3 regions of the Streptomyces sp. NPDC008317 genome follow, and region 2 is predicted to be linked to each of the others. Evidence: predicted binding sites of a transcription regulator. Region 2 holds the regulator's gene; each other region holds the start of a gene.

Region 1 (3,256 bases), on a different contig from region 2:
GACCACACGTTCCACCCCGGCGACATCATCCTGGCGCACTTCCGCGGGCCCAGTGAGCTCAAGGGCGAGTCCATGACGAAGATGACCGCGAACATGCTCCGGCAGATCGCCCAACAGGGCTTCACCGTGGCCCGGTTGGAGGACTACGTCTGAGAGGTCCCGGTCACCGGCCGCCCGAGCAGCATCGAGGGCGCGCCCGCCACCCGGGTCAGGAACACGGTCGCCGCGTGCGGCCCCCGCGGCTTGACCCGGCGCCGCACCTCCTCGGGCTCCACCGCCGACCCGCGCTTCTTCACCGTCAGCACGCCGACCTCGCGCTCCCGCAGCAGCGCCTTGAGCCGCTTCAGCCCGAACGGCAGCACATCGCCGATCTCGTACGCCGTCGCGTACGGCGTCGGCCGCAGCTCGTCCGCCGTCACGTACGCGATGGTCTCGTCGATCAGGCCGCCGTCCAGCGGGGCCGCCGCCTCCGCCACCAGATGCGCGCGGATCACCGCGCCGTCCGGCTCGTACAGATACCGGCCGACCGGGCGGACCTCCGGGTCGGGCAGCGGTGCCGCCGTGCGCAGACTGGCCCCGCCGGGCAGCAGCGTGGCGCGTACGGCGCCGGGCTCGGTGCCGAACCACAGCGCCGCCTCCTTCACGTCACCGCGGTCCGAGACCCACTCCGCCTCGGCCTCCGGCGGCACCGCCTCGTGCGGAATGCCGGGCGCGACCTTCACCGCGGCGAACGGCACCGCACGGGCCGCGGCCAACGCCCAGGACAGCGGCGGCGCGTACGCCTCGGGGTCGAAGGTCCGCCCGCCCGTCGCCCGGCCGCCACCCCTCATCGACGTGCCGCGCGCGGCCCCGCCCGGTCCGCCGGTCCGGCGCGCCGGGTCCACGAACACCGCGTCGAACCCGGCGGTGTCCACCTCCGTCACGTCCGCGCAGCGCACCTCGATCAGGTCGGCCAGGCCCAGCGCCGCCGCGTTCGCCCGCGCCGCCGCGCACGCCAGCGGGTCCCGGTCCACGGCCAGCACCTCGATCCCGGCCCGCGCCAGCGCGAGGGCGTCCCCGCCGATGCCCCCGCACAGGTCCGCCAGCCGCCGCACGCCGAGCGCCCTGAAGCGCTCCGCGCGGTGCGTCGCGACACTCTTCCGGGTGGACTGCTCCACGCCGTTCGGCGTGAAGTACATCCGGTACGCGTCCTCCTCGCCGAATTTCGCCACGGCCCGCTGCCGCAGCCGCGCCTGCCCCAGCGCCGCCGACACCAGCCCGGCGTCGTACGTGCGCCGCAGCCGGGTGGCCGCCGCCAGCTCGTCGGCGGGGCTGTGCTCCCGCAACTCCGCGAGCAGCGCCTGTCCGTCGCCGGACAGCAGCCCGGCAAATCCTTGGAGGTCCACCCGGCCATTGTCCCCGCCCGCCATGCGCCGGACGACGGGGCCTGGTACCCCCGAGGGGTACCCCTTTGGAGGGCGTCGCCTGGCACTCCGCTTGACCGAGTGCTAAGCGCGTCCTAGTCTCGGTTCTGGCACTCGGCACCGCTGAGTGCCAGCACTCAGCGACGGGCAGGTCCGGCACCCGCGACGACGGGCCTACCAGGTCGCCGACCCAGACAGACACTCTTCCGTGAGCCCTTTGAAGGGGGAGGTCGGATCGTGACGACCGCCAGCACCAAGGTTGCCATCAAGCCGCTCGAGGACCGCATCGTGGTCCAGCCGCTGGATGCCGAGCAGACCACGGCCTCCGGCCTGGTCATCCCGGACACCGCCAAGGAGAAGCCCCAGGAGGGCGTCGTCCTGGCCGTCGGTCCGGGCCGCTTCGAGGACGGCAACCGCCTGCCGCTCGACGTCTCCGTGGGCGACGTCGTGCTCTACAGCAAGTACGGCGGCACCGAGGTGAAGTACAACGGCGAGGAGTACCTCGTCCTCTCGGCTCGCGACGTCCTCGCGATCGTCGAGAAGTAAGCACCGCTTTTACCGCAGCAGTGATCCCGCCCCGGGTTTCCGCGTCCTACGGACCGGGCGCCCGGGGTGGTTTCGTTGCCTGCTCCTGCCGTCCTTGACGACGTGATTTGACGAGTAGACGAGGTAGTTCACAGGCATGGCCAAGACCCTGAAGTTCGACGAGGACGCCCGTCGCGCCCTTGAGCGCGGCGTCAACAAGCTCGCCGACACCGTGAAGGTGACGATCGGTCCCAAGGGCCGCAACGTCGTCATCGACAAGAAGTTCGGCGCCCCCACCATCACCAACGACGGCGTGACCATCGCCCGTGAGGTGGAGCTGGAGGACGCCTACGAGAACCTGGGCGCCCAGCTCGTCAAGGAGGTGGCGACCAAGACCAACGACATCGCGGGTGACGGCACCACCACCGCGACCGTGCTGGCCCAGGCCCTGGTCCGCGAGGGCCTGCGCAACGTGGCCGCGGGCGCCTCCCCGGCCGCCCTGAAGAAGGGCATCGACGCCGCCGTCAAGGCCGTGTCCGAGGAGCTGCTCGCCACCGCCCGCGCGATCGAGGGCAAGGAGGACATCGCCGCCGTCGCCGCGCTGTCCGCGCAGGACAAGCAGGTCGGCGACCTGATCGCCGAGGCGATGGACAAGGTCGGCAAGGACGGTGTCATCACCGTCGAGGAGTCCAACACCTTCGGCCTGGAGCTGGACTTCACCGAGGGCATGGCGTTCGACAAGGGCTACCTGTCGCCGTACTTCGTCACCGACCAGGAGCGGATGGAAGCGGTCCTCGACGACCCCTACGTCCTCATCCACCAGGGCAAGATCTCCTCGATCCAGGACCTGCTGCCGCTGCTGGAGAAGGTCATCCAGTCCGGCGCGTCCAAGCCGCTGCTGATCATCGCCGAGGACGTCGAGGGCGAGGCCCTGTCGACCCTGGTGGTCAACAAGATCCGCGGCACGTTCAACGCCGTCGCCGTCAAGGCGCCCGGCTTCGGTGACCGCCGCAAGGCCATGCTGGGCGACATCGCGACGCTGACCGGCGCCACGGTCATCGCCGAGGAGGTCGGCCTCAAGCTCGACCAGGCCGGTCTCGACCTGCTCGGCACCGCCCGCCGCATCACCGTCACCAAGGACGACACCACGATCGTCGACGGCGCCGGTGACAAGGCCGAGATCGAGGGCCGCGTCAACCAGATCAAGGCCGAGATCGGCACCACCGACTCGGACTGGGACCGCGAGAAGCTCCAGGAGCGCCTGGCCAAGCTCGCCGGCGGCGTCTGCGTCATCAAGGTCGGCGCGGCCACCGAGGTCGAGCTCAAGG
Region 2 (3,256 bases):
GATCCGTCCGGCGCGCGCCACCCGCGCCTTCGCGCCGGTGACCGCGATCGAGCCGGAGGCGGACAGCAGGGGCCCGCGCGGGCCCGGCGCCTGCGGGCGGACGAGGGTGACCTGCTTGCCGTCGATGAGGAAGCCGCGCGGCTCCATCGGGAAGACGCGGTGCTTGCCGAAGCGGTCCTCCAGCGTGACCGTCAGCCCCTCGGCGGTCTTCTCCACCCGCACCACGGCCCCGCAGAAACCGGTGCCGACCTCCTCGACCACCAGATCCCGCTCCGCGGCCACCTCGGGCGCGGGGGTACTCCGCTTCCACGGGGGAGTGAGGTCGGGGTCGTCGTAACTCCTGCTGCGCATGAGGGAGATCGTAACCAGGGCGGCTACGCGACGGACCCGAAGCGGGCCGCCAGCGCGTCGCGCTGGGCCCGTACGAAGCGGGCGTCGACCACCGCGCCGTGGCCGGGCACGTAACGGGCCGTCTCGCCGCCGAGGGCGAGCAGCGCGTCCAGGGTGCCGGGCCAGCGGTCGGGCGCCGCGTCGTCGTCGGCCTGCGGCTCGCCCGACTCCTCGACCAGGTCGCCGCAGAAGACCACGGCGGGATCGCTCGGGGTGGCGCCCGGCACGACCACCACCAGGTCGTTGCGGGTGTGGCCGGGGCCGGGGTGGACCAGCAGCACCGGACGGTCGCGGCCCAGGTCCAGGGCGTACTCGCCGCTGACCGGGTGGTCGGGCAGCACCAGGGCCTCGGCGGCCCGCGCCGCCTCCGCCGGGTCGGTGCCGAAGGCGACCGCCGACTCGCGCAGCGCCTCCCGCTCGCGCCGCAGCAGCGCGGCCAGCGACGTCTGCCCGTACACCTCGGCGCCGGGGAAGGCCGCGGTGCCGAAGACGTGGTCGAAATGGCCGTGGGTGAGCGCGACATGGGTGACGGTCCTGCCGGTCAGCGCCTCGACCTGGGCCCGCAGCTCGGCGCCCTCCCGCAGCGTGGAGCCGGTGTCGACCAGCAGCACACCGTCGTCGCCGACCACCAGTCCGATGGTCACATCCAGATGCGGCAGCCGCCGCCGCGCGACACCGGGAGCCAGCTGCTCCCACCCCGTGCCCTCCACCGGCTCCGCCGGTTCCGCAGATCTCACGTGACCGACGCTATCGCCGCCGCGCCCGCGCCGCCCGTCGTCCCCCGCCGTCCCCTGCCGCCCGTCGCCGACCGCCGCTCCGTCGCCTCGTACCGCCGCCCATCCCGCCACACTTCGCCCACCCGTACGGTGCCCTTGCCTCGCCCTCGCTACCTCGCCGTACACTTGCTGCGGGGCGGCTGGCACTCGAAACGCAGGAGTGCCAGGCCAGGGCGGTTTTAAGGACCGGTAGACGGACGAGGCCATACGGCTGGAGGTGCGCGATGCTGAGCGAACGCAGGCTCGAAGTGCTGCGTGCCATCGTCCAGGACTATGTCGGGACCGAGGAGCCGGTCGGCTCCAAGGCGCTCACCGAACGGCACCGGCTGGGCGTCTCGCCCGCCACCGTGCGCAACGACATGGCGGTCCTGGAGGACGAGGGATACATCGCCCAGCCGCACACCAGCGCTGGCCGCATTCCCACCGACAAGGGCTACCGGCTCTTCGTCGACAAGCTCGCGGGCGTCAAACCGCTGTCGTCGGCCGAGCGCCGCGCGATCCAGAACTTCCTGGACGGCGCGGTCGACCTCGACGACGTGGTCGGCCGTACGGTACGGCTGCTCGCGCAGCTCACCCGGCAGGTCGCCGTCGTGCAGTACCCGTCGCTGACCCGCTCGTCGGTCCGGCACGTGGAACTGCTGCCGCTGGCGCCCGCCCGCGTGATGCTCGTGCTGATCACCGACACCGGCCGCGTCGAACAGCGGCTCATCGACTGCTCCGCGCCGATCGGCGAGACCGTGCTCGGCGACCTGCGCGCCCGGCTCAACAGCCGGGTCGTCGGCCGCCGCTTCGCGGACGTGCCCCCGCTGGTCCAGGACCTGCCGGACGGCTTCGACCCGGACGACCGCCCCGCGGTCACCGCCGTGCTCGCCACGCTCCTCGAAACGCTCGTCGAGGAGACCGAGGAGCGGATCATGCTCGGCGGCGCGGCGAATCTCACCCGGTTCAACCACGACTTCCCGCTGACGATCCGGCCGGTGCTCGAAGCCCTCGAAGAGCAGATGGTGCTCCTCAAACTGCTCGGCGAGGCCAAGGATTCGGGCATGACCGTACGGATCGGTCATGAGAATTTTCACGAGGGGCTCAATTCCACTTCGGTGGTGGCGGTCGGCTACGGTTCGGGCGACGAGGCAGTCGCCAAACTCGGCGTGGTCGGACCGACCCGCATGGACTACCCCGGAACGATGGGAGCGGTACGCGCAGTGGCACGTTACGTCGGACAGATCCTGGCGGAGTCGTAAGTGGCCACGGACTACTACGCCGTTCTCGGCGTGCGCCGCGACGCAGGCCCGGACGAGATCAAGAAGGCGTTCCGCCGGCTCGCCCGTGAGCTGCACCCGGACGTCAATCCGGACCCCAAGACGCAGGAGCGGTTCAAGGAGATCAACGCCGCCTACGAGGTGCTCTCCGACCCGCAGAAGAAGCAGGTCTACGACCTCGGCGGCGATCCGCTGGCCGCCGGTGGCGGAGGCGGCGCGGGCGGCTTCGGCGCGGGCTTCGGCAACTTCAGCGACATCATGGACGCCTTCTTCGGGCAGTCGCAGCAGCGCGGGCCGCGTTCGCGCACCCGGCGCGGCCAGGACGCGATGATCCGGCTGGAGATCGAGCTGGACGAGGCCGCGTTCGGCACTACCAAGGACATCCAGGTCGACACCGCCGTGACCTGCGGCACCTGCAACGGCGAGGGGGCCGCGCCCGGCACCGCCGCGCAGACCTGCGACATGTGCCGCGGTCGCGGCGAGGTCTCCCAGGTCACCCGGTCCTTCCTCGGCCAGGTCATGACGTCCAGGCCCTGCCCGCAGTGCCAGGGCTTCGGCACCGTCGTGCCCACCCCCTGCCCCGAGTGCGCGGGCGACGGCCGGGTCCGCTCCCGCCGTACGCTCACCGTCAAGATCCCCGCGGGTGTCGACAACGGCACACGTATCCAGCTCGCGGGCGAGGGCGAGGTCGGCCCCGGCGGCGGCCCGGCCGGTGACCTCTACGTCGAGATCCGCGAGGTCCCGCACCCGGTCTTCCAGCGGCGCGGCGACGACCTGCACTGCACGGTCACCATCCCGATGACGGCCGCGTCCCTCGGCACCAAGTGCCCG
Region 3 (3,256 bases), on a different contig from region 2:
CGCGTTCCGAGAGGCTGGCCTCGCATGAGTGCTTCTGTTCGTATCCCCACCATTCTCCGCACCTACACCGGCGGCCAGGCCGAGGTTCCGGCCGAGGGCGGCACGCTGGCCGAGGTGATCGACTCGCTGGAGAAGAATCACGCGGGCATTTCGGCGCGCGTTCTCGACGACACCGGAAAACTCCGTCGTTTCGTGAACGTCTATGTCAACGACGACGATGTTCGCTTTTCCGACGGTCTCGCCACCGCTGTCCCCGACGGCGCGAGCGTTTCGATCATTCCGGCGGTAGCGGGCGGCTGATCAACTTCCCGTAACGGCCCGGCTACACCTGCCGTTTTGTGCCCCGTTCACCCTTTTGCGGTGGATGGGGCACAGTGCTGTAGGGGGGCCGGACCGGGCCGAACGGCCGTGTCCGGGGCGGTAGTTGAAAGGTTGTACTGTTGCCACGGGCAAGTTGCCGCCGCGAACGGTCAGTGCGGCGATTTATCGCCAAATTCACGTGTGGATTGTCGCATAGGCGACGTATGTCCGGTCCGAGATGCCCCGCCATAGCGCCCTATTCTGGTGTATTTCCGATCGGTCGCTCCCCGAATTCTCGTCCGATTGACCTGTTGCAGAGGGCATCCGTGCAGATACATTCAGCCGCGGTCGACGCGTTCCGGCGCACACCACCAGGGATCCCCTGTCGCTCAGACAACGGCTTCCCCGGCGGTGAGGTCTGACCCGGACCCGCGGAGTGCGGGGCCGCGATAGGGCCAGTAATAGGGGAGTTAGGAATGGCTCAGGGCACCGTCAAGTGGTTCAACGCGGAGAAGGGCTACGGCTTCATCGCGGTCGACGGTGGTGCGGATGTCTTCGTCCACTACAGCGCGATTCAGATGGACGGTTACCGCACCCTCGAAGAAGGCCAGCGGGTCGAGTTCGAGATCTCGCAGGGTCAGAAGGGGCCGCAGGCGGACATGGTCCGGCTGGCCACCGCCTGACGGCCCGGCGCGCTCGGCGACCGACACGACGCACTCACGCACCAAGGGTCCGTACCTCTCAGGGGGGACGGGCCCTTCGTGCGTGGCCCGGAGTTGTCCACAGGCGCTTGCACTCGATGGGGTCGAGTGCTAATCATTGGCGTTAGCACTCTCCTAGTGAGAGTGCTGAAGGACCGGGTCGGTGAGGCCCGCCCGGCCGCCGGGAAGGAACCGGCGACCAGGTCGGCCGTCCGTCGCGGGCACCACACGGTCCGAGCCGTCGCCCCCTGCTCCGGTGGGGGAACCCCAGTCCGCGGAGGACACTTCACATGGCAAAGATCATCGCGTTCGACGAGGAGGCACGGCGCGGTCTCGAGCGCGGGATGAACCAGCTCGCCGACGCCGTCAAGGTCACCCTCGGCCCGAAGGGCCGCAACGTCGTCCTCGAGAAGAAGTGGGGCGCCCCCACGATCACCAACGATGGTGTGTCCATCGCCAAGGAGATCGAGCTCGAGGACCCGTACGAGAAGATCGGCGCGGAGCTGGTCAAGGAGGTCGCGAAGAAGACCGACGACGTCGCGGGTGACGGCACCACCACCGCGACCGTCCTGGCCCAGGCGCTGGTCAAGGAAGGTCTGCGCAACGTCGCGGCCGGCGCCAACCCGATGGCCCTCAAGCGCGGCATCGAGAAGGCCGTCGAGGCCGTCTCCGCCGCTCTGCTGGAGCAGGCCAAGGACGTGGAGACCAAGGAGCAGATCGCTTCGACCGCCTCCATCTCCGCCGCCGACACCCAGATCGGCGAGCTGATCGCCGAGGCCATGGACAAGGTCGGCAAGGAAGGCGTCATCACCGTCGAGGAGTCGCAGACCTTCGGGCTCGAGCTCGAGCTCACCGAGGGCATGCGCTTCGACAAGGGCTTCATCTCCGCCTACTTCGCGACCGACCTGGAGCGTATGGAGGCGTCGCTCGACGACCCGTACATCCTGATCGTCAACTCCAAGATCTCCTCGGTGAAGGACCTGCTCCCGCTGCTGGAGAAGGTCATGCAGTCCGGCAAGCCGCTGCTGATCATCGCCGAGGACGTCGAGGGCGAGGCCCTGTCGACCCTGGTGGTCAACAAGATCCGCGGCACCTTCAAGTCCGTCGCCGTCAAGGCGCCCGGCTTCGGTGACCGTCGCAAGGCCATGCTCGGCGACATCGCCATCCTCACCGGTGGCACCGTCATCTCCGAAGAGGTCGGCCTCAAGCTGGAGAACGCGGGCCTGGACCTGCTCGGCCGCGCCCGTACCGTCGTCATCACCAAGGACGAGACCACCATCGTCGACGGTGCCGGTGACAGCGACCAGGTCGCCGGGCGGGTCAACCAGATCCGCGCCGAGATCGACAACAGCGACTCGGACTACGACCGCGAGAAGCTCCAGGAGCGCCTGGCGAAGCTGGCCGGCGGCGTGGCCGTCATCAAGGCCGGTGCCGCCACCGAGGTCGAGCTCAAGGAGCGCAAGCACCGCATCGAGGACGCGGTGCGCAACGCGAAGGCCGCCGTGGAAGAGGGCATCGTCGCCGGTGGCGGCGTGGCCCTGCTCCAGGCGACCGCGGTGTTCGAGAAGCTGGAGCTCGAGGGCGACGAGGCGACCGGTGCCAACGCCGTGAAGCTCGCGCTGGAGGCCCCGCTGAAGCAGATCGCCGTCAACGGTGGTCTCGAAGGCGGCGTCATCGTCGAGAAGGTGCGCAACCTGCCCGTCGGCCACGGCCTCAACGCCGCGACCGGTGAGTACGTCGACATGATCGCCGAGGGCATCATCGACCCGGCGAAGGTCACGCGCTCCGCGCTCCAGAACGCGGCCTCCATCGCCGCGCTGTTCCTCACCACCGAGGCCGTCATCGCCGACAAGCCGGAGAAGGCCGCCCCCGGCGGCGCTCCGGGCGGCATGCCCGGCGGTGACATGGACTTCTGATCCACGGGGCGCGAGCCCGGATCAGCAGGACCGCACGACGGCACCCCCCGGTCACCCGGGGGGTGCCGTCTTTGTGTCCGGCGCATTGTTCGGAACAATTCACCAAGACTGTCCCAAAACGGGGCAATTTTGAATTACCGTCAGATGCCGGTAGCAGGACAAGTACGGGGGGTACCGGGGTCAAACCTGCTGCTAGGCTCTCATTGCTTGGCAAGTGTCATGCGCAAGTGTTCCGCATTTTTGTTCGGATTTGAAAGAGATTCCGCAAATGGCGGCCCCTCGCCTGAAGAGAGCCTCATGACGTCCTACTTACATGATCCAGCACTTTGGGGCCTGATC

What was found. The regulator HrcA, encoded in region 2, represses chaperone genes, less so after heat shock. The targets are predictions, from matches to a motif close to TTNGCACTCNGNNNNNCNGAGTGCNAA.
Region 1: a site for HrcA is predicted at 1,465-1,491, ahead of groES (co-chaperone GroES). Genes of this name have one in related genera too.
Region 3: a site for HrcA is predicted at 1,126-1,152, ahead of groL (chaperonin GroEL). Genes of this name have one in related genera too.

What each region holds. Positions count from the first base shown of each region.
Region 1 covers NZ_JBIBFQ010000009.1:182,918-186,173, reverse strand. Annotated here, with positions in the region: gene ACFY9V_RS27380 (polysaccharide deacetylase family protein) at 1-153, shown strand, start outside; gene ACFY9V_RS27375 (methyltransferase domain-containing protein) at 144-1,409, opposite strand; gene groES (co-chaperone GroES) at 1,641-1,949, shown strand; gene groL (chaperonin GroEL) at 2,086-3,256, shown strand, end outside.
Region 2 covers NZ_JBIBFQ010000002.1:851,733-854,988, reverse strand. Annotated here, with positions in the region: gene ACFY9V_RS08815 (DUF3097 family protein) at 1-351, opposite strand, end outside; gene ACFY9V_RS08810 (MBL fold metallo-hydrolase) at 375-1,127, opposite strand; gene hrcA (heat-inducible transcriptional repressor HrcA) at 1,391-2,407, shown strand; gene dnaJ (molecular chaperone DnaJ) at 2,408-3,256, shown strand, end outside.
Region 3 covers NZ_JBIBFQ010000006.1:426,650-429,905, reverse strand. Annotated here, with positions in the region: gene thrC (threonine synthase) at 1-28, shown strand, start outside; gene ACFY9V_RS22090 (MoaD/ThiS family protein) at 25-300, shown strand; gene ACFY9V_RS22085 (cold-shock protein) at 777-983, shown strand; gene groL (chaperonin GroEL) at 1,292-2,917, shown strand; gene ACFY9V_RS22075 (ATP-binding protein) at 3,215-3,256, shown strand, end outside.